4 regions of the Glutamicibacter sp. NPDC090743 genome follow, and region 2 is predicted to be linked to each of the others. Evidence: riboswitches for the same ligand, from Rfam matches in the RefSeq annotation. Region 2 holds a riboswitch; each other region holds the start of a gene.
What was found. Region 2 has a riboswitch for S-adenosylmethionine ahead of ACIQTS_RS14200 (O-acetylhomoserine aminocarboxypropyltransferase/cysteine synthase family protein). Riboswitches for the same ligand answer to the same signal wherever they lie in the genome.
Positions count from the first base shown of each region.

Region 1: linked by a shared signal. The riboswitch ahead of ACIQTS_RS16345 (hypothetical protein) and the one ahead of ACIQTS_RS14200 (O-acetylhomoserine aminocarboxypropyltransferase/cysteine synthase family protein) in region 2 are both predicted to bind S-adenosylmethionine.
Region 3: linked by a shared signal. The riboswitch ahead of ACIQTS_RS08675 (O-acetylhomoserine aminocarboxypropyltransferase/cysteine synthase family protein) and the one ahead of ACIQTS_RS14200 (O-acetylhomoserine aminocarboxypropyltransferase/cysteine synthase family protein) in region 2 are both predicted to bind S-adenosylmethionine.
Region 4: linked by a shared signal. The riboswitch ahead of ACIQTS_RS04980 (acyl-CoA dehydrogenase family protein) and the one ahead of ACIQTS_RS14200 (O-acetylhomoserine aminocarboxypropyltransferase/cysteine synthase family protein) in region 2 are both predicted to bind S-adenosylmethionine.

Region 1 is NZ_JBIVXE010000008.1:44,085-49,495, forward strand. It holds gene ACIQTS_RS16335 (LOG family protein) at 1-236, shown strand, start outside; gene ACIQTS_RS16340 (VIT1/CCC1 transporter family protein) at 300-1,403, opposite strand; gene ACIQTS_RS16345 (hypothetical protein) at 1,459-1,725, opposite strand; SAM riboswitch class IV at 1,742-1,855, opposite strand; gene ACIQTS_RS16350 (DinB family protein) at 1,923-2,510, opposite strand; gene ACIQTS_RS16355 (helix-turn-helix domain-containing protein) at 2,644-3,210, shown strand; gene ACIQTS_RS16360 (hypothetical protein) at 3,347-3,763, shown strand; gene ACIQTS_RS16365 (APC family permease) at 3,870-5,399, shown strand.
Region 2 is NZ_JBIVXE010000006.1:251,154-256,564, forward strand. It holds gene katG (catalase/peroxidase HPI) at 1-957, shown strand, start outside; gene ACIQTS_RS14185 (methylated-DNA--[protein]-cysteine S-methyltransferase) at 1,056-1,685, opposite strand; gene ACIQTS_RS14190 (RNA polymerase sigma factor) at 1,682-2,179, opposite strand; gene ACIQTS_RS14195 (histidine phosphatase family protein) at 2,293-2,853, opposite strand; SAM riboswitch class I at 2,965-3,059, shown strand; gene ACIQTS_RS14200 (O-acetylhomoserine aminocarboxypropyltransferase/cysteine synthase family protein) at 3,175-4,548, shown strand; gene ACIQTS_RS14205 (CoA-binding protein) at 4,548-5,042, shown strand.
Region 3 is NZ_JBIVXE010000003.1:471,330-476,740, reverse strand. It holds gene ACIQTS_RS08685 (DUF1852 domain-containing protein) at 1-859, opposite strand, end outside; gene ACIQTS_RS08680 (LysR family transcriptional regulator) at 983-1,924, shown strand; SAM riboswitch class I at 2,154-2,244, shown strand; gene ACIQTS_RS08675 (O-acetylhomoserine aminocarboxypropyltransferase/cysteine synthase family protein) at 2,329-3,636, shown strand; gene ACIQTS_RS08670 (cystathionine gamma-synthase) at 3,633-4,838, shown strand; gene ACIQTS_RS08665 (PhzF family phenazine biosynthesis protein) at 5,065-5,379, shown strand.
Region 4 is NZ_JBIVXE010000002.1:326,232-331,642, forward strand. It holds gene ACIQTS_RS04975 (acyl-CoA dehydrogenase family protein) at 1-221, opposite strand, end outside; gene ACIQTS_RS04980 (acyl-CoA dehydrogenase family protein) at 250-1,476, opposite strand; SAM riboswitch class I at 1,527-1,617, opposite strand; gene ACIQTS_RS04985 (hypothetical protein) at 1,892-2,266, shown strand; gene ACIQTS_RS04990 (GntP family permease) at 2,342-3,703, opposite strand; gene ACIQTS_RS04995 (CdaR family transcriptional regulator) at 3,995-5,056, opposite strand; gene ACIQTS_RS05000 (aldehyde dehydrogenase family protein) at 5,114-5,411, opposite strand, start outside.

The DNA of each region.
Region 1 (5,411 bases), on a different contig from region 2:
TCCAGGATGCCTGCGAAAACTACTACGCTACCGGTGCTCGCGTGGTGCCGATGGTGCTGATCGGCAAGGACTATTGGACGAGGGATCTGCCTGCTTGGCCGCTGCTTCAGGCCCTGGCCAAGGACCGTGTCATGGAACAGAAGATTGCTCTGGTGGAAACCGCCGAAGAAGCGATGGAGTTCATCCAGAGCATGCAAACCCTGCGCCGGCGTACCCGGAGGCCGGAGAACAGCTAGAGCACGGCATGGAAAATGCCGGTACAGACAGTGCCGTACCGGCAGTCGCAACGTAGCGGGCTACTAGCTGATGCTGACGTCGAAGATCAGGCCCAAGCAGTAGGTGATGGCCGCTGCGCCCCAGCCGATGGCTAGCTGGCGCAGGCCGCGCTTGAGTGGCGAGGCACCGGAGAGCAGGCCTACGATCCCGCCGGTGATCATCAGGGCCAATCCCACCAGGACTACCGAGACGATGATCGCGGTCATGCCGGACAGGCCAAGGATATACGGCAGGATCGGCACCACAGCACCGGAAGCAAAGAGGAAGAACGAGGTGGCCGCCGCACCGGTGGCCGAACCCAGCTCCTGGTGCTCCTTCTCGAGTTCTTCGCCGCGACCCTCTGGGTTCAGCGAGAAGTCGGGGTTGCAATCGCAGGTGAACAGGCCCATGCGTTCGGCGGCCCGGTGCTCGGCATCTTCATCGCTCATGCCGCGGGCCTTATAGATTAGCAGCAGCTCGTTGGCGTCCAGATCAAGGTTCGGGGCCGCTGTCAGCGTGACCTGGGTTGGGCGTGAAGCTGTCAGCAGCTCGCGCTGGGAACGCACCGAAACGTATTCGCCAGCTGCCATGGACAGTGCACCGGCCAGCAAGCCGGCAATGCCGGAGAACAGCACGAAGGTCGCTGAAACACCGGTCGCACCGATGCCCATGATCAACGCGAGATTGGAAACCAGCCCGTCGTTGGCGCCGAAGACCGCAGCACGGAAGTTGCCCGAAAGGCGCGCACGGCCTGCTGTAGCAAGCGCGCGAACGACTTCTTCGTGGACCTGTTCGTCGGCCGCCATCTGCGCGGTGGCGTCCTTGTCATCGCGGTAGGGCGAACTGCTCTCGGAGCGCTGGGCCATGGCCAGGACGAAGACCGAACCGAAATGCAATGCCAGGAAACGCAGCATGGTGCGGCGCAGCGACGGGCGGACTTCCTTGACATGTTCGCCGAGCAGGACGCGCCAGTGGGATTCGTGGCGTGCTTCCGCCTCTGCCAGGCCCAGCAGGATTTGCCGTTCCTGCCCGGTTTTCTTTTCCGCGAGGGCCCGGTAGATGGAGCCTTCTGCGACTTCATCAGCGAGATACTTGCGCCATCGCTGGATCTGCGCTTTGGTAGGTTCGGTTGCTGAGTGCTGTGACATCGCGAAGATGACTCTCCTGGAACATGGAGTTTCCCAATGAAACCCGTGGATCGGATCAACTACCCAGTTTAGTCAGGGCTCCTGCACTTGGGAATTTGGCAAGACTAAAAGCAAATCGCTTGCCCGCAGGATCTCCGGCGACTGGCACCACCAGCAGCAATTCAGATGTGGCCGGGTCGAAGGTCGGCCGGCGGGCACAACGAGCAATGAGCTGTTCAAGCCTGAGCGGATCTGCAACGTAGCAGGTGCGCCAGCGGCCTTCGGCCTTGAACTGCACTTGGCCGGTCTGGCGGTCGATGACGGGCAGAATCGGATATGCCATGGGACGTCAACTCTCTTGCGCGCTCTTGCCCGTGCACCTGTTGATGCGCGGACCGCTTCCTCATCCGAACCACCCATGAACTTGGGGTTGGTGCGCGGCCAGTCGGAGCTTGGCGCCGCGTCTCGTGAAGCAACATTTCCGATGGTACCGCCGGTGGCAGGGCGCGGTGAAGTCCGAATGCGTAATATGACTGCGGCTCAGCTGCCCGGGGCAAAGGCATTGGCCAGTTGCTGCAGCTTCTCGCGTTGTTCGGCCCATTGCCCCGCGGTGTAGCCGGGCAGCAGATCCAGTTGCGCGGTCCAGCCAGCACGGCCATCGAGCTGCTCGCGGATAATATCCAGATGCCCTGCATGCCGGGAGGTCTCGGCGAGCGCATGGATGAGCAGGTGATCCAAGGTGGTTTTGCCAGCTGGCCCCCACCACGGTACCTCTACGGGACAGTCCAGGGGCAGGTCGCTGATGGCTTCATCGGCGAAGGCGATGGCTTTCCGATACAGGCCGATCAGCTGTTGCGCATCCATATCTGCTGGCGGGAGGAAATCCGCGTCGGGATCATGCGGCGCAATGAATTCGCGAACGTAGCGGTCATCGGCCCTGCGCTTGAGGCAGGTGCCGAAATATTCGTATTCATTGATCGCCAAATGGTGCAGTACTCCCAGGATATGGGTGCCTGTGGGGGTGAGCGGAGTGCGTGCCAGGTGTTCGGCGAGGCCTTCTGCCTTGTAGATCGCATTCTCGCGCGCGTCGTTCAGGTACCCGCAGAGCTTGTCCTTGGTGCTGTCCATGGACAGAGTCTAGTGAGCGCTGCAGCCTCGCGGTAGAGGGCGCGGTGTGTTTACCATTGGTAAACTTGCCCCGCAGGCCTTGAAGCCAAAGTGGTTGCGGTTGTTGCTGCAGAAAACGTCGAGGAGCCAAACGATGAAAACCTTGCCAGTTGAACCAACCGGTGCTGCGATCAATATCGGTGCGAGGCTGCGCGGGGTGCGCCAGACCCAGCGTATGACCATTGACCAGGTCGCCGAGCTATCCGGACTGACCAAGGGTTTCCTCTCGCGTGTGGAGCGCGACCTGACCAGCCCTTCGGTTTCCACTCTTTTGCGGTTGTGCGAAGTGCTGGGCATGGAGGTCGGTACCCTCTTCGAGGTTCCTGAAACGAAACTGGTCCGACTGGAGCAGGCGCCCCGTGTTTCCCTGGGCGGTGACGGCATCACGGAGCAGCTGGTCACGCCGCGCAGCGAGAAGCGGGTGCAGATGATTCGCGCCGAGATTGCGCCCAAGGGCACCGGTGAAGCGGAACTGTATTCGGTGGATTGCGAGCTGGAAGTGCTGCACGTGATCGCTGGAAAATTCATCCTGGTATTGCCTGATCAGCGCGTAGAACTCGAAGCAGGCGATACGATCACCTTCCCCGGGCGTGAACCGCATAGCTGGGAAAACGATTCTGATGAGGTCGCTGTGGTTACCTGGACGCTGATCCTCTCATGACGCCAAGCCACGGCACTTGCTGCCATGGCACGGCATGCGCAGTGCGGCTGCGCGTTCGTCTGCGGGGAGATGAACCGCGTATTCTAGGAACGATGCGTTGTTCCGGGCGCTCGGGACAATCAGTGATGGGAGAGGCGTGAGGACAGGCGAACCAACCGCTGCGCAAGATCAACTGCGCAGTATCAGCTGGTGGGCTTCGATACTTTTCGGCGTTCTTATTGGCACCACCTTGACCTGGATCCGCACCCAACGCAATTTCTTCTTCATTGGCGCCGCGATTCTGGCCGTCGTCATTGTCACCATTGGCGTGCGGACGATTCGCCGACGGGCACGCTTCCCGGTGATGGCGCAGGCACGCACCTCGTGGGCGTATGTGCTGTGGACCGGTGTCCTGCTGGTCCTGGCCGGACCGATCCAGCTGGTGTACGTAGCTGATGACCTTTCCGAACTGACGATCAAATCGCTGGTCATGTCCGCAGGCTTCTGCCTGGGCATTCACGAGGTCGACCGCGCGCTGGTGAAAGCCAGCAAGAAGCGCTCCGGCAAGGCCTAGCCTCCTGATTTGGGCAAAATAGCCTGAAATGTAGTCAAAACATCCAATACCCTTTGGCGCGATTTTGCATAGTGTGATCCTGATCAACTTTCCAGAAGGGGTTGCCATGTCAGGAAAAACCGCGAAGAACCACACCGCAGAACCAGGCCTCAAGAAGGTCCTCGGCCGCTGGGATGCCTTGGCCATAGGCGTTGGCGCGATGATCGGTTTTGGCTGGGTCGTGCTCACCGGCGACTGGATTACCACCGCCGGTCCGCTGGGAGCCACGCTGGCCATGCTGGTTGGCGGTGGCATCATGGCGGTAGTCGGCCTGACCTATGCCGAACTCGTTGCGGCCATGCCGAAAGCAGGCGGTGAGCACAACTACTTGCTGCGCGCCATGGGCGCCCGCTGGTCTTTTGCCGGTTCGTGGGCCATCGTCGGCGGCTACATTGCGATCGTGGCCTTTGAAGCAGTGGCACTGCCCAAATCCGTGCTCTATCTCTTCCCGGAGCTTTCGCAGATCAGATTATGGGAGATCGCTGGCTCAGAGGTCTACTTGACTTGGGCGCTGGTCGGTGTCGCCGGTGCGATAGCGATCACCTGGATTAACATCCGGGGCATCAAGACCGCCGGTGTAGTGCAGACCTTCGTGGTGCTCTTCCTCTTCGTCATCGGCGCAATGCTGCTTGCTGGCGCATTCACCGGAGGCGAGAGCAGGAATATGGAACCATTCTTCGAAAACGGGGTGGCCGGCTTCTTCGGCGTGATGATCGTGGTGCCGTTCATGTTCGTCGGCTTCGACGTGATCCCGCAGTCCGCCGAGGAATGCGACATCGCCCCGCGAAAAATTGGCAAGTACGTGGTGATTTCGGTGCTGATCGCCACCGCCTGGTATGTGGGGATCATCCTGGCCACCGCCTCGGGAATGGGCGCTTCGGCGCTCGCCGGATCCGAACTTGCCACTGCCGACGCGATGGGGGCACTGTTCAATTCCGAAATCATGTCAAAGGTGCTGATCGCCGGCGGCATTGCCGGCATCCTCACCTCGTGGAATTCGTTGCTGATGGGTGCTTCGCGGCTGATGTACGCGATGGCCAGTTCCGGGATGCTGCCACGCTGGTTTGCCTACCTGCATCCGAAGCACCGCACACCGAGCCATGCACTGCTGTTCATTGGCGGCCTCTCCATTCTGGCTCCATTCTTCGGCACCGCCATGCTCGGATGGTTGGTGGATTCCGGTTCGCCGTCGATCGTGATCGCCTACCTGCTGGTGGGCGTGGCGTTCTTGATTCTGCGCCAGCGCGAACCGCAGATGCAACGCCCGCTGCGCGTGGGCGGTGCGGGAAACGGCGGCAAGGTCATCGGCGTACTGTCGGTGGTCTTCTGCGCCGGCCTGATTTCGCTGTATCTTCCGGGAATGCCGGCGGCCATCGGGTGGCAGCCGTGGCTGCTCTTCGCCGCTTGGTGGATCCTGGGCATGGCCTTCTTGCTGCGGGTGCCACGCGGGATTGCGCCGGGCGAATTCGCGGAAGAGGAATTGCTGCAGAAGCTGAGCATCCGCCAGCAAGCCAAGCTCGGTGCCACCGGCCCGGACGCCACAGCAACGCGACGCGCCAGTGCGCCGCACGATAGCCGGACTCGGCTCAAGGGCTGACGGCTGTACCTA
Region 2 (5,411 bases):
CACCGCGACATGGGCCCGAAGTCCCGCTACTTCGGCCCAGAGGTTCCTGCTGAGGACCTGCTCTGGCAGGATCCACTGCCAGCAGCTCCGCAGACCACCTTGGGTGCAACTGAAGTTGCCGCACTTAAAGCCCTGATCAACGATTCGGGACTGACCGTCCAGCAGCTGGTATCCACGGCTTGGAAGGCCGCTTCGACCTTCCGCACCTCGGATAAGCGCGGCGGCGTTAACGGCGGCCGCATCCGCCTGGAACCACAGGTCTCCTGGAGCGTGAACCAGCCTGAGCAGCTCAAACCGGTAATTGCCAAGCTGGAAGAGATTGTTGACAACTTCAACGCCACTTCCGGGATCAAGGCTTCCTTCGCGGACGTCGTTGTCCTAGCCGGCAACGTCGGAGTCGAGCAGGCAGCCCTGGCAGCTGGCCAGCAGGTCGAGGTTCCATTCACCCCGGGCCGCGTAGACGCAACCCAGGAGCAAACCGACGTTGACCAGTTCGCATGGCTGGAACCAGTTTCCGACGGATTCCGCAACTACGACTCGGGCTTCGTCAAGCTGCCTAGCGAGTACTTGCTGATCGACCGCGCGAATCTGCTGGGCCTCTCGGCACCGGAAGCGACCGTACTGCTCGGTGGACTGCGCGTCATCGGCAATAACTGGGACGGCTCCAACTTGGGCGTCTTCACCGACACCCCAGGCGCGTTGACCAACGACTTCTTCGCGAACCTGCTGGAGCTGGGGTTGGAATGGACCCCATCCGCTGACGAGCAGACCTACACCACCACCGATGGCCGCTGGACCGGCAGCCGCGTGGATCTGGTGTTCGGTGCCAACTCCGAGCTGCGTGCACTGGCCGAGGTTTACGCTTCGGATGATGCCAAGGAGAAGTTCGTCAATGACTTCGCCTCCGCTTGGGCCAAGCTCATGGACGCAGATCGCTTCGAACTGCGCAGCAAGTAGCAGCTGCTGGGCCGCGAGCCCGTAGCAATTAGTGCTGGGCTGCTGCTTCCCGCAAGGGAGGCAGCAGCCCAGCACTTGTTTCATGCGGGAGCTGCCCGTCAGAACAGCGTCGCGGCGCCGCTGGCGAAGTCCGGGTTCTCCAGCTTCAGCAGCTCGGACTTGGCTTCCAAGCCTCCCAGGTAGCCGCCCAATGAACCATCGGTGCGCAGCACCCGATGGCAGGGCAGCACGATGGGAATCGGGTTGGTGGCGCAGGCTGAACCGACGGCCCGCACCGCCTTCGGCTTGCCGATCTGCTGCGCCAGCTGGGCGTAGCTCAGGGTATGCCCGTAATCGATATGACCCAGTTCCAGCTGCACCTGGCGGCGGAACTCGGTGGAGAGCTGCAAGTCCACCGGAAGATCGAAGCCATGCCGCTGGCCCGCGAAATACTCCTCCAGTTGCCGGGCGGCATCATCCAGGCTCGAATTGTCGCGCAGGATCCGCGGGCTGAGCCTTTCCGAGAGCACCTCCAGAATCCGGTCATGGCCTTCGGATTCAAAAGCGACCCGGACCAGCCCGGCATCGGTGCTGGCCAGCAGCAAGGCCCCCACGGGGCTATCGACCACGCGATAGGCAACATCAACAAGTTCCCGTGCACGGGCCCGCTCAACGAGCCGGCCCTGCAGCGAGTCGAGGATTTGCGCTTCAGCGGCCGTAGCCTGCTGCCGATAATTTATTCCGTTCATGGCTGCTCCCTCCATAGTTCTTGGTCATCCATCCGGGCCCGCAGATTCTTGATCCCATCGGCGCCCGAACGCCGGGCGGCAGCTTCGGTGCCGGAAAGGATTCCGGCAATTTGCGCGTAGCTCATTCCGCCCAGATAGCGGTAGGCCACCACCTGCCGCTGCTTGCCAGGAAGCTGGTTCACCTCATGCCACAGCTGCAGGTTCTCCAACTGCAGATCCGGCCGTTGGGCCGATGGGGCCAGGCTGTCCACGTCTTGGCCGATGAGGATTTCCGGCTTGTTCCTGCGCAACTCGTCAATGGCTTTGTTCCGGGCAATACGCACTAGCCATGCCAGGACATTGGCGTCTTCAGGCAATTGCGGGTACGCCTTGAGCGCGGCAAGGAACGTTTCGGACCAGGCGTCTTGCGCGCGATGCTCATCAAGCAGGGCACGGCAAACGCGCAGGACGTTCAGTCCATAGTCCTGGACTATCCGCTCGAACGGTGCTTGCATGGATCTCCTGGCATTTGCGCCTTCATGGCTTCTCACCATGTAAACGTACGAGGAGACCATTTTGTGAGGCGTGAATGAAAAAAATTTCCTTCACGCAGAGACCCCATGGATTCCTAGAAAGCCATCAGATCCAATTCGCTGGCGATCTGCTCAAGGCGGATCAAGTCCAAGTGGAGCATTTCGCCATTTTCCACGCCTTGGGGATCCGTGGTTCCGGCCAATGCGTCACGGATGGTGCGCATGGTGGCCCCATGGCTGACAATCATGACCTTGCGCCCGGCATGCCTGCTGGCCAACTCCAGCAGCGCTGGCACCGCACGGCTCAAGATCTGGGCACGCGGCTCACGCAGGTCCTTGGCAGCAGCCGATTCCGCTTCGCTGACCTCGGCCATGATCCGGCCTTCCAGCGGGCCGAAGCCGCGTTCAATGAGTTCCGGAACAGCGTTCCCCGTCTCGGCCTCGATCTGCTGGGCAATCAGCGCGGCAGTTTCCCGGGCACGTTCCAAGGGCGAAGCAAGTACCAGCGACCAGTTCTGGCCGATGAGCTGGCGCCCGACCTCGCGAGCTTGTTCGCGCCCGGTATCGTTCAACGGGATATCGGTACGCCCCTGCAGGCGCCCTGCAAGGTTCCAATCGGTCTGCCCGTGTCGCACCAGTGCCAGCGAAGTATCCATGACTCCAGCCTAACCGGGGTAATAGGTATCGAAGAATCTCCGATAACAGCTCCAATACGCAACGTTACGACTCATAGTTGGGTCACGAACGGTCATGTTGCGAAGATTATTACACCATCCCGAGCGGCTGAGAGATCTGGTTCGATGACGCCGCAGCAACCTGCCACATCCGGTGGTTACGGTGCTACCGCCAGAAACGATGCAGCCGCCTACCCGTTGGACCACAGCAGGAAGCGACATTGATTCCGGGATTCCTGCCTCGATCGCGGCCCGCCCTGCGGTGCCCGCGAAACCCCAATCGACAAGGAGTCGTAAGCCACCATGGCAGATCACAAGTTTGGATTCCGCACCCGCGCATTGCATGCCGGAGGCACCCCCGATGCCGAGCATGGCTCACGCGCAGTGCCGATTTACCAGACCACTTCGTTCGTCTTCAAGGACGCTGACGATGCGGCCAACCTCTTTGCCTTGCAGAAGTACGGCAACATCTACTCGCGTATCGGCAACCCGACCGTAGCGGCTTTCGAAGAGCGCATGGCTTCGCTGGAAGGCGGCATCGGAGCGGTAGCCACCGGCTCGGGCATGGCCGCGGAATTCGTCACCTTCGCGGCCTTGGCCCAGGCAGGCGACCACATTGTGGCTTCCTCGAAGCTCTATGGCGGCACCATCACCCAGCTCGATGTCTCGCTGCGCCGCTTCGGCATCAACACCACTTTCATCGACTCCAATGATCCCGCCGACTTCGAAGCGGCGATCCAGGAAAACACCAAGGCCGTCTACACCGAGGTGGTGGCCAACCCGTCCGGCGACATCGCTGACCTGAAGGGCCTGGCCGAGGTGGCGCACCGCCACAATCTCCCGCTGGTAGTCGATTCGACGCTCACTCCCCCGTACATCCTGCGCCCTATCGAGCACGGCGCGGATATCGTGATCCACTCGGCCACCAAGTTCATCGGCGGGCACGGCACCACCCTGGGCGGCGTGGTCATCGAGTCGGGCAAGTTCAACTGGGGCAATGGCAAGTTCCCCACCATGACCGAACCGGTTGCCAGCTACGGCAACGTCTCCTGGTGGGACAACTTCGGCGAGTACGGCTTCCTGACCAAGCTGCGCAGCGAGCAGCTGCGCGACTTCGGACCGGCTCTGCCGGCCCAGTCCGCATTCCAGCTGCTGCAGGGCCTGGAGACCTTGCCGCAGCGCATGGACAACCACCTGTCCAACGCGAAGCAGGTCGCTGCCTGGTTGCAGGCCGATGAGCGCGTGACCTACGTGAACTATGCCGGCCTGGAATCCCACCCGCAGCACGCGCAGGCCAAGGAGCTACTGCCCATGGGCGTCGGCTCGGTCTTCAGCTTCGGGGTGAAGGGCGGGCGCGAAGCCGGCTCGAAGTTCATCGAAGCCCTGCAGTTGGCCAGCCACCTGGCCAACATCGGCGATGCCCGCACCCTGGTGCTGCACCCGGCCTCCACCACCCACCAGCAGCTGAGCGCCGAGCAGCTGGTCTCCGCTGGCGTGCCAGAAGATTTGATCCGCCTGTCGGTAGGACTGGAAGATGTCGAGGACATCCTCTGGGATCTGGACCAGGCGCTGGCCGCTTCGCAGGAAGCGATTGCCGGTTCCGCCGCAGGGTTCGAGGCACCGGCCTACGACGGTTCCGCCTGCGCATTGCCAACCGCTTCGAAGGGAGCAATCTAATGACTGCCGTTGATACCGCTTGGGAAGGCCCGGGAGCCGCACAGCGCCTGGAGATCCTGCGTGACACCAAGTCCATCGCCATTGTCGGCGCCTCGAACAAGCCATCGCGCGCCAGCTATTTTGTGGCTACCTACCTGCTCTCCTCCTCCAAGTACAAGGTGTATTTCATCAACCCGGTACTCGATGAGATCCTGGGCCAGCCGGTGTACAAGTCGCTGGCCGATCTGCCGGAGACCCCGGATCTGGTGGAGGTTTTCCGCAAGCACGATGACCTGCCTACCGTGTTGGACGAGGCCCTGGCCGTAGGCGCGAAGACCCTGTGGCTGCAGCTGGGATCCTGGCACGAGGAAGTGGCCCGGCGCGCCGAGGCCGCGGGCATGAATGTGGTCATGGACCGCTGCGTGAAGATCGAGCACGCCCGCTTCCACGGCGGCCTGCGCCTGGCTGGATTCAATACCGGCGTCATTTCCTCCAAGCGCCAGGTACTTGCCTAGGGAGTCCAAGATTCCAGGAAATGGGTGCATGCAACATTGCGTTGCATGCACCCATTTTTCTGCGGCAATTCCCCGGAAATGGCCGGTTTGGTCAACGACGCTGAACTTTTGCACGGAGCATTCCGAAGGAAGAACAAGACCTCTGCCGAACCATGGTCGATGCAATTGGCCCACGGCATGCCGTGGGTGTGGCCCCGAAGTGCTCGACGCATTCAATCACAGATCGAAAAATCTGCAAACCACAGCACTGCAAGACAAGGCCAAACGACCCAAACCCTAAAACAGGCAGGGAGAATCGAGTTCGATTCGCTACGAGCACGAACGAAACAAGAAAAATCCCGCCCGCACTGCTATATGAAAACTCAATTC
Region 3 (5,411 bases), on a different contig from region 2:
GGGTAGGGGAGAAGTCCTGGGCGCCGAGACTCGGGTGGTACACGGCAGGCGCTCCCGAGTTGGCATTGTAGATTTCCGGGCGGTAGATCTTCTGGAAGGTCTCCATGGTGCTGATCAGGCTGATCAGCTGCAGATTGGTGTAGTCGTTGAGCAGGTCACCGCGGAAGTAGAACGCCAGCGGTGCCACGGCACCTGGCGGCATGAAGTAGCGGACGCTCAAGCCCATTTTCCCGAAGTACGCATCGGTCAATGAATTTTCGTCCTGCTGGTATTCCAAACCGAGCACTGGGTGGCTGTTGCCGGTGCGGAAATAGGTCTTGGAAGTCGAGACGCTGATGCAGATCACCGGTAGCTGCTCAAAACGCTGACCATAGGCCTGCGAGTTAAGGAAGTGCTGGAAAAGTTGCCCGTGGAGATCGCCAAAATCTTCGGGAAGAACTGGGGTGCCGGCGCCACGACTCTGCGCAGGAAGCACCACACTGAAGTCATAGTCGCGGACGTACGACGAAAAATTATTGCCGACTATTCCCTGGGTTCGAGTGCCTAGGAGTTTATCCACGATCGTGGTTTCAAGGACTTCTAAAAGGGGAAATTTCTGGTCGTTATTATCGGCAGTGAAATGCACGTTGGCAGAAATGATTTCCAATTCCAGCGCATATCGGTCTCCTTGGGGATTGTCCCAGTGAGCCAAGGAATTGAAGCGGCGGTTGATCATTGTTAGAGCATTGTTCAGGTTCTCTGCGCGGCGCTCTCCACGCGCCAAATTGGCGAAGTTCGTGGTGGTGCGCGAATTTGCTGACGGGGTGTAATTCTCGTCGAATTTAGTGGTGCTAATGCTGAAGGTCAACGCGTCTGCCATGATGGCCAATCTGTTTCTTTGGGGGCCGTGGTGGGCCGAGGGGAAGTCGATGCGTCAATCATGCAGGGTGATTCTTGATATCGGGTAACTCGATATAACTATGGATTCATATAGACTCTGGCTATGGTTCAGGGAACAAATGGTTTGACGCTGCAGCAACTTCGCTATTTCGTGGCGGTGGCCTCCGAGGGGTCGATTTCGGCTGCCGCCGACCTGATTTACGTCGCACAGCCCAGCATGTCCTCAGCGATGAAGGAGCTTGAATCACGGGTGGGGCGCACCTTGCTGATGCGTTCGGCCAGGGGAGTAACGCTCACCGCCGAAGGCGCCGAATTCCTCGGCTACGCCCGGCAGGTCCTCGAGCAGGTGGAGCTTCTTGAACATCGCTATCTCGGCCGCCCCTCCGCCCGGCGGCTGCTGGGCGTCTCCACCCAGCACTACTCGTTTTCGGTGGATGCTTTTGTTCGGATGGTGCAGGCCAGCGGGGCCGAGGAATACCAGTTTTCGCTGCGCGAGACCCGCACCGAGCAGATCATCGAGGACGTGCGCACGCTGCGCAGCGACATCGGGATCCTGTACCGCAACGACTTCAACCGAAAGGTCATCGACAAGCTGCTGCGCGAATCCCGGCTGGTCTTCCACCCGCTGTTCCTGGCTGATCCGCACATCTTCATCTCGCGCAGCAACCCGCTGGCCACCCGAACCCAGGTCACGCTCGAAGACCTCGAAGACCTGCCCCGGCTGACCTTCGACCAGGGCGCGAATAATTCCTTCTACTTCGCCGAGGAGGTGCTCTCCACGCGCTCCAGCCAACGCGAAATCCAGGTCTCGGACCGCGCCACCATCTTCAACCTCATGATCGGCTTGGGCGGGTACACGATCTCCACCGGCATCATCAGCGACGAGCTGGATCCCTCCATCGTGGCCATCCCGCTGGCCATCGAGGAGCGCATCGAAATCGGCTGGATCGACCACGCCGCTATCCCGCTCACCGACCAGGCCCAGCGCTACCTGCAAGAAGTGCGAACGGTGGTCGCCAGCTTCGGGGTAGAAGTGCTCGGCTGAGCCGCCAGCAGCGTAACCCCCGGTCATCGAGCACCGGCACATCGTCACAAACTTCCAGCAAAACCCCTGCATCACGCCGATTCATCTCAAAAGGTCGCGTCATAAAGTGCTGCCGGCCACCGCGTCATCATGACAACGAGAAGTCATATGAAGCCTGGCGGCCTTGTATGAAGCCGGGCGCCGGATACCGCTTGCACCGTTTGCGGCGGATAGCCAACCATGGAAGAACAACCCATCAAGAGCGGCTGAGAGATCTGGCTCGGAGACGCCGCAGCAACCATCGGGAAACCGAAAGGTGCTACCGCCAGGAACGATGGAGCAGTTCCGAACGCGTTTTTGCGTAGCTTCGTGCCGCCGCACGATGCCAATCGGTGCACTCCCTCGCAGAGAATCGAGGAGGAGCCATGAGCCAGGAAACCGACGCGGTGCACGCAGGGTACCGCCCGAGCGGAGACTTCCGCCCGATGCTGCCGCCACTGCACAATTCCGCGGCCTACCAATTCGCATCGCACGCCGAAGCGGTGGAGAAGTTCGCCCTGCGCCAGGCCGGCTTCACCTACTCGCGCACCGGCAACCCCACCGTTGCGATTCTCGAACAGCGCGTGGCCGCCCTGGAAGGCGGGGCCCACGCGGTGGCCACCGCCACCGGGCAGGCTGCCGTGGCCCTGTCCCTGCTGGCCCTGACCCAGGGACCCAAGCACATTGTGGCTTCCTCCTCGCTCTACGGCGGCACCGTGGATTTGTTCACCGACACCTTCGCCGACTTCGGGATCCGCGTCAGCTTTGTCGACCAAGCCGATCCGGCCGCCTGGGCCGCTGCCATTGAGGAGGACACCCGGGCGTTCTTCTTAGAATCGGTCTCCAACCCGCTGTGCACCGTGGCCGACATCCCGGCCATTGCGGCCATCGCGCACGAGCGCAACATCCCGGTGGTGGTGGACAACACCCTGGCCACCCCGCTGAACGTGCGCCCGCTGGAACTCGGAGCGGACATCGTGGTGCACTCGGCCACCAAGGCTCTGGCCGGGCACGGCTCGGTGCTCGGCGGGATAGTGGTGGATTCGGGAACCTTCGATTTCTCCGATTCCTCCCGCTGGCCGCAGATCGCCGCGCCGCGGGTGCGGCTGAATGGCGCTTCGCTGCTTGAACGCCACGGGCCGGCGGCCTACGCGATGCTGGTTCGTTCCAAGTTCCTGCACGATCTGGGCCCGACCCTCGCACCGGCCAGCGCCCAGGGCATCCTTGCAGGCATCGAGACCCTGCCGGTGCGCGCGGCCCACGTGCAGCGCAGCGTCGCCCGGCTGATCGACGCGCTTGCCGAGTATCCGGGCATTGCCGCCATCCACCACCCCGCGCTGCCCGAGCACCCCAGCCACGAGCTGGCCCGGGCGCTGGCGCCGAAGGGCACCGGCTGCGTGCTGGCCATCGAGCTGGCCCACCCATCCCTGGTTTCCCCGGTCATTGACGGGCTCAAGCTGATCAGCCTGGCCGCGAATGTGGGCGATACCCGCACCATGGTCGCCCACCCGGCCACCATGACGCACTGCCGGCTCTCCGAGGCGCAGCTGGCAGCCGCCGGGCTGAACACCTCGACCCTGCGCCTGTCGGTGGGACTGGAAGACCCAGCCGACCTGCTGGCAGACATCACCCAATCGCTGGATCTCGCGCTGGCCGCAACCACCGCCGACACCAAGGAAGTGAGCTTCGCATGAGCGGCTTCAACACCCTGGCCGTGCACGCCGGCCAGCACAAGGACCCGCACACCGGTGCGGTGATCCCGCCGATCTACCAGACCAGCACCTTCATCCAGGACGGCATCAACGTGCTGCGCGCCGGGCACGAGTATTCGCGCGGCTCCAACCCGACCCGCAACGGCTTCGAATCCCAGCTCGCCGCGCTGGAAGGCGGCGCCGCCGGGTTCTCCTTCGCCTCGGGCATCGCGGCCGAAGATGCGCTGCTGCGTGCAGTGCTTGAGCCGGGCGACCACATCGTGCTGGGCGCCGACGGCTACGGCGGCACCAACCGGCTGATCTCGAAGCTGCACGGCAAATGGGGGATCAGCTCCTCGGCGGTGGACATCACCAACCTGGATGCGGTGCGCGCCGCGCTGCGCCCGAACACCGCGCTGCTCTGGGTGGAGACCCCGTCCAACCCGCTGCTGGGCATCGCCGACCTGGCCGGCTGGGCCGCCATCGCCGCCGAGCACGGCGCCCTGCTGGTCGTGGACAACACCTTCGCCACCCCGTACCTGCAGCGGCCGCTTGACTTCGGAGCGCACGCGGTGGTGCACTCGACCACCAAGTACATTGGGGGGCACTCCGACGTTCTCGGCGGGGCGGTCATCGTGGCAGACTACCTGCACCGCGGCCAATCGTTGGCCGAAGCCGTCGGCTACCAGCAGTTCGCCGGGGGAGCGGTCTCCGGTCCGCAGGATTCCTACCTGGCCGCCCGCGGGCTGAAGACCCTGGGCCTGCGCATGGAACGCCACTGCGCCACCGCAACCACTCTGGCCCGCTGGCTCGATGACCGTCCCGAGGTCGCCCGCGTCTACTATCCCGGGCTGGAAAGCCATCCGGGCCACGAGCTCGCCAAGCGCCAGCAGCGCGGTTTCGGCGGGATCCTCTCACTGCAGCTCTCCGATGAAGCGGCAGCCCGCGCCTTCGCCGAGTCCATGGAATACTTCCAGCTCTCGGTGTCCCTGGGTGGGGTTGAATCCCTGGTCTGCTATCCGCGCGAAATGACCCACGCTTCGCTGATCGGCACACCGCTGGAGATTCCAGCGAACTTGGTCCGCCTCTCGGTGGGCATCGAGGAGCCCGAGGACCTGATTGCCGATCTGGAACGCGGGCTGGCCGCAGCCGCGAAGGCTTCCGAGGCCGACAGCATCCAGCACCGCAGCCTGGCTACCGCCTGACCTGCCGTCGCAGCACGCGGGCCGTCCGCACAGGAAGGCCCGCGTGCAAGACGTCGGCACCGCTTAGCGATTCGCGCCTCCGGGGCACTCCAAGCTTGCAAATCTGGGTTCCAACCTAATGATCTCCGGCATCGCGATCTGCGCCCCTCACGACGATTGCTTTCGAGGAGCCGCCTATGCCGCGAAATCCATTAGTTGGCGATGGCAAGGACGGGGCCGTGGTGCAGTGGGCTCCTCCGAGGAGGTTCAGGCCTTGGAACCCGACTTGCCCAATGCGAAGGTCGGTGCCGTCGGCGCGCACGCCGGGGGATCGCCGCATGCGTTCGAGCTGCACACTTTCTCCCCTGAAGCCAACGTGTTCGAGGATCAGGTATGCGGATCGATGAACGCCTCGGGCGTCCAATGGCTCACCAATACTGCGAAGACACCTGCGAACTATCGAGCCTCCCGGAGAACGCTGATGGGCAGGTCCGGCGAGCACGCAGTCAGATTCCAGGGCAGGATGGTGTGGGCCGGAGGAACGGCCAGTATCCTATACTGAGGCACAACGGCAGTCTGACGACAGTGCGACGT
Region 4 (5,411 bases), on a different contig from region 2:
ACGAAGAGCTCGAAGAGTTCGGGCAGCGTAGCACCGGCACCCCCGTGCGATTCCGGGATCCGAACCGCACCAAAGCCGGCAGCAGCCAGGTCCGCGACCTGCTGGTAGGGCAATTCGCCGGTGCGGTCGCGTTCAGCTGCACCCTGCGCAATGCGCGCGAAGAGCGGTGCGAAGCGGTTTTTGAGTCCTGCGAGTCGATTGCCAGTTGCAAGTACAGTCATCGTTCAGTCCAATCCGGGAGAAGTTTTCTTAGGTGTACAGCGAGAGCGGCTGGGACTCTCCGCGCAGGAAGTAGGCGCCGACCTCGATCTTCTTGTAGTCCACTGGGTCGTGCAGCGAATGGGTGCGCACATTGCGCCAGTACAGGTCCAGACCCACCGAGTTCGCAGTCGAAGATGAACCGGTCACCTCGAAGATCCGGTTCGCCACATCCACTCCCACCTCAGTGGAGACCACCTTGGCTTCAGCAATTTCCACGGCCAACGCCGCTCGTTCGGGCCGGGTGACTTCCCCGGCCTTCGAGAGCAGGGCATCGAATTTCCGGCCCAGCTTCTCGGTCAGCGCCGCCACTGCTGCAGTGCGGGCTTTGAGCTCTCCGACGGTGCGCTGGAAGATCGGGTCCTGCGAGTAGGTCTCTGCCTGCGAGAACAGCCAGGCGTTCTTGCGGCCCAGCAAGATCTGCTTGCCGCGCTCCAGTGCTCCCTGGGCGATGCCCAGGTAGAAGTTGGCGAAGGCCAACTGGATACCGGGGGTAAGCAGGGTGGAGACCGGTTCATCGGTGACGAATCCCAGCAAGTCCCCTGCTTCGAGCCGCACGTTGTGGAACTTCAAGGAATTCGACGCGCTCAGCCGCTGTCCCAGGTAGTCCCAGTCGTCAACGATTTCCAAGCCATCGATATCGCGTGGCAGAACCAACGCGAGAATCTGCCCGTCGTATTCTCCGCCCTGGACCAGCGCGTTGATGACGATGACCTCGCCAACACCGGAACCCGTGGAGAATCGCTTGGCTCCATGCAGTCGGTAGCCGTCCCCTTCGGCGCTCAGCGTCAAATCCGGATCAACTGGATTCACCGAATCGCCCCAGAGCCAGCCACCTTCCACGGTGCGCTGCCACCATGCCCCTTGCGCTTCTGCCGGGGCGTAGAACGCAATGCCGGACTGGTTGATGTAGTGGTAAGCCAGCAACTGCGAGATGGAGCCATCAGCTGCGGCCAGTATGCGGACCGCTTCGAAAGCCATTTCCCAATGGGCTCCGGCTCCGCCGAATTCTGCAGGCACCAAGAGATTGAGCAACCCGGCTTCGCGCAGCAGCTGCACTTCGGCGAAAGGCTGGGCGTTCTTTCGGTCGCGTTCGAGCGCGTCAGCCGCCAGCTGGCCAGCTACTTGCTGGGCGACGTCGCGCCAATGAGCCAGTTCAGCTTCATCAGCAGTGCCGGTGTAGGGCACGCGCGGCAATTGGGTATCCAGTACAGTCATCTTCGTTCTCCTCTTGGGCTATGGATTCCGAAGGATGCAGAAAATCTGCGGATCCATCGAACCTGGCGTTAGCACTACCTGCGGAGTGCAGGCTTGCTGCGGCGTCTCGGAGCCAGGCCTCTCAGCCGCTCTGGATGGGTTGTGCTCCGAGTCAAGCATTACTGGCAGGTCCTCGGGAAGGGCGCTGTCATGCGGAGGAACAGCAGGACAAAATACGTCATCTTCGCGCCTTCGCCCTGCCGGAAAACGGGCAGATAAGACGTCATATGACCTTCGCATGACGCACTTGGCATGCCGGAACTGGATCTCAAGAGCGTTCCCGCAGGCATCGATTGGGAACACAGCGTGGATCAGGGCACTTCCATGCGACCGCATAGAATGGCCATTCAAGATCAATCGGCAGAAGAGGCGGCAAGTGGATCCAGCAGGCGTGATTGCCTTCATGTTCGGGTTGCTGAGCATAACGCTGGTCGCAGCGTTCCTCGCCCCGATGGCACGGGACCGGAAGCTCGCTCGCAATGCGGCGATCGGCATCAAGACGCGCCACACCTTGGCCAGCGATGGGGCCTGGCTCGCCGGGCATCAGCAGGCTGCGCCCCTGCTTGCCGCGGCTTCCTGGGCCGGTTGGGCGGCATTGGCCAGCGCAGCAGTTCTCTGCCTGCTGGGCCAATTCGGTTTCGCCTTCGCCGCGACCGGAGCCGGCTACCTGGCCGCCATCGCGTTGCTGGTGATCTCGACTGCCACAGCGAATAAGGCCGCGCGGAGCTTCCCGGCGGCAGGCCTGGGCTAATCCAGTACTGCTTAAAGCAACGGATCGCGCCATCTGCCGATGGCGCGATCCGTTGCTTTCTTGGAAGGCGTGCTGCTAAAGCAGTACGGCTCCCAGGACCAGTACAGTCAGGAACCCCGCGGTGCCCTGGATGGCGGTAGCCACGCTCAGGGTCTTGTAGGCGGTGATCACCGGAATGCGGCTGAGCTGCGAGACGACCCAGAAGTAGGAGTCGTTGGCGTGCGAGACAACCATCGCACCGGCGCCTACTGCCAATACGGATAGCACCATGCCCAGCTCCGAACCCAAGCCCAGGGAGCCGAGCATCGGAGCGACCAGCGCGGAAGTGGTCACCATTGAGACGGTGGACGAGCCCTGGGCGGACTTCAGTGCAGCGGCGATCAGGAATGGCACAGCCAGGCCCAAGCCCAGTCCGCTGAGTGAATCCGAAAGAATCGTGGTCAGATCCGACGCGGCCAGGACCGCGCCGAAGCCGGCGCCGGCACCGGTGATCAGCAAGATCGGAGCAGCGGTGCGTACAGCTTCGTTCATCTGCTCATTGAAGACCGCCAGCTTGCTGCCACCGCTCAAAAGGAAAGTCGAGGAGATCAAGCCGAAGATCAGCGCAATAACTGGCGTCCCCAGGAAGGAAAGGATTTCCAGGGCAGCGCCTTCGCCCATCGGGTGCGAGGGCAGCTTCGCAATGGATGCGGCACAGATCAGCACCAGCGGAACCAGGATCGGCATGAAGGCCAGCGCCGGGCTGGGCAATTTTCCGAAGCTTGCACGCAGCTGCTCATAGTCGAGTTCGGAGATGTCATTGTGGTCGTCGCTTGGCAACGGGGTCCATTGGGACTTGTTGAAGCGGCTGGCGTAGGCCAAGCCGGCAAGTGCCGAGATGGCCGCAACGGGCAATCCGACAGCGATGATCAAGCCCAGGTTATCGGCAATGCCGATGCTTTCGGCTGCGGCCAGCGGGCCCGGAGTTGGAGGCACCATGGTGTGGGTCGCGTACAGGCCGGTCATCAGGGCGATGGAAGTTGCCAGCCCGGAGACCCCGGTACGCAGGGTGATGGCTTTGCGCAGCGAGTTGAGCACCACGTATCCCGAGTCGCAGAAGACCGGAATGGAAACGATGTAGCCGATAATCGATAGCGTCAGGTTGGGGAACCGGGTACCGAGGACCTTGATCAGCGCATCTGCCATGGAGATCGCGGCGCCGGATTTCTCCAGGATGACACCGATCATTGTTCCGAACAGGATCACCAGTCCGATATTTCCCATGGTGCTGCCAAAGGCCGTGGTGACCGTCGAAGCCACGTCGGCCAGCGGAATCCGGTAGGCGAAGGCCGCCAGGATAGCTGCGCCAACGAGGGCGAGGAATGGGCTGATCTTCAAGCGTGCTGTGACCATCACGATGGCCACAACAAGGATCAGCAGAACAAGCAGTTCGTACACGGCGGGTTGGCTCCTTTGCCAATATCGGTAGTTCAATGCGCCCAGCCCGCAATGGCTCAACGGGTGGACCAGCCCTATCGGCAAAGCTGCTCAAGGCTTTGCCCGTTGGGCTAGATGCCACCGTGCCACCCCGGTTTCGGGCGCAAAGATCGATCATCTTGCCAATACTAGGAAAAGTGACCCCGAATACCTATGGGCACACGACCACATTTCCCTGGGTTCGAAAGAGCCAATGTGTGCAAACACCCCACCCTTCCCAGCCCCGGCGCCAGCTCCCTTCGTTTCCAGGGCCTAGAAAACATGCAGCTGGCCCAAGGCCACTCTCGCGTAGATGGCATGCTGGAGTTTCAGGGATTCGCTGGACCGCCGAATATCGACGCCGCTGACCTGGCTTATCCGCTCAAGTCTTTGCACCAAGGTATTGCGGTGAATATGCAGATCCGTGGCCGCTTGGCTCATCGAAGCAGCTGTCGCAACGACCAGCAGGGTTCTGGCTTGTTCCTCATTGAGCTGCATCGCTGGGGCAGCTGCATGGTCCAGGCTGCGGGCTGGGGTGCGGGCGATAGCCACAGCAATTTCCCGGCTCCACATACGGCGCCGCGCGTGGGATGGCACGAGTGCCGGATAGCCCACCAATACGCGCAGCACTTCGGTTTCGGCCATGAGATCTTCGGCCTTTTCGACAGGCGCGGAGACCAGGAAACGTTCCTGGTCCATGCGCTCGGGAGCGAAAGCTGTCTCGCTGGCAGCGCAAAGCCTCCAGTACGCGCCGGAAAGGCTAATCCATGACGTGCGGTGATGATCCTTCGCCGGCTCTTCGAGCGACGGATCCCCCACGCTTCGGGGCAGCCAAGCTTCAATGCATTTCGGCCCGCGCAAACCATGCGCTGCGAGCGAGCGGTCGATCACTTCAGGTGCAACGCGACCGGCGATTAACGCAGAAATAATGTCGCGGGCTTCGGTCTCGCGCCGCGCGCTGCGAGAGTGCTCGCGTTCCTGGGCAAAGAGCAATTGAACGGTCAATGCAATTAGGCCGGCCAGCGGTTCCACCTCGTGGGGAGCTCCGGTCACGCCCACAACGCCGCAGAGCTGGTCGTTCAGCACCAGCGGCACATTGACCCCTGGCTGGGTTCCGGCCGAGCCGTCGGCCTGGTTGACACGGATGATGTTGTTGCGGCGGATCGCCTCTGCGCTGCCGTCGTGGTGGGTACCGATACGCGCAGCATCCGTAGAAGCAATGATGACTCCGTGAGCATTCATGATGTTCACATTGCGGTTGATGGTCGGCGCAATCGTGTCGACGACTTTCTGCGCCAACGCGCTAGCCAGCCGGGGTTGCTCCTTTTCGCTCATGAGCTCATCCTATCGGCCCGGGACTGCGCAAAGCAGTCCCGGATTAGAACATTGCCGCTAGTCGAGCTTGACGGTGACCGACTTCAGCGAGGTGTAGGCCTCGATGCCTTCACGGCCATTTTCCGCGCCCCACCCCGACTGCTTGAATCCGCCGAACGGCATGTTCGCATCCATGCCGGCACCGGTATTCACCCTGACGTTGCCGGCCTGGATTTTCTTGGCGAAGGTCAACGCGCGGGAAATGTCCTGGGTGAAGATCACCGAATTGAGACCGTAGTCGGTGTCGTTGGCCCGGCGCAGCACCTCGGCCAGCGAATCCTCGTCGCCGAAGGTGCTCACCGAGAGCACCGGCCCG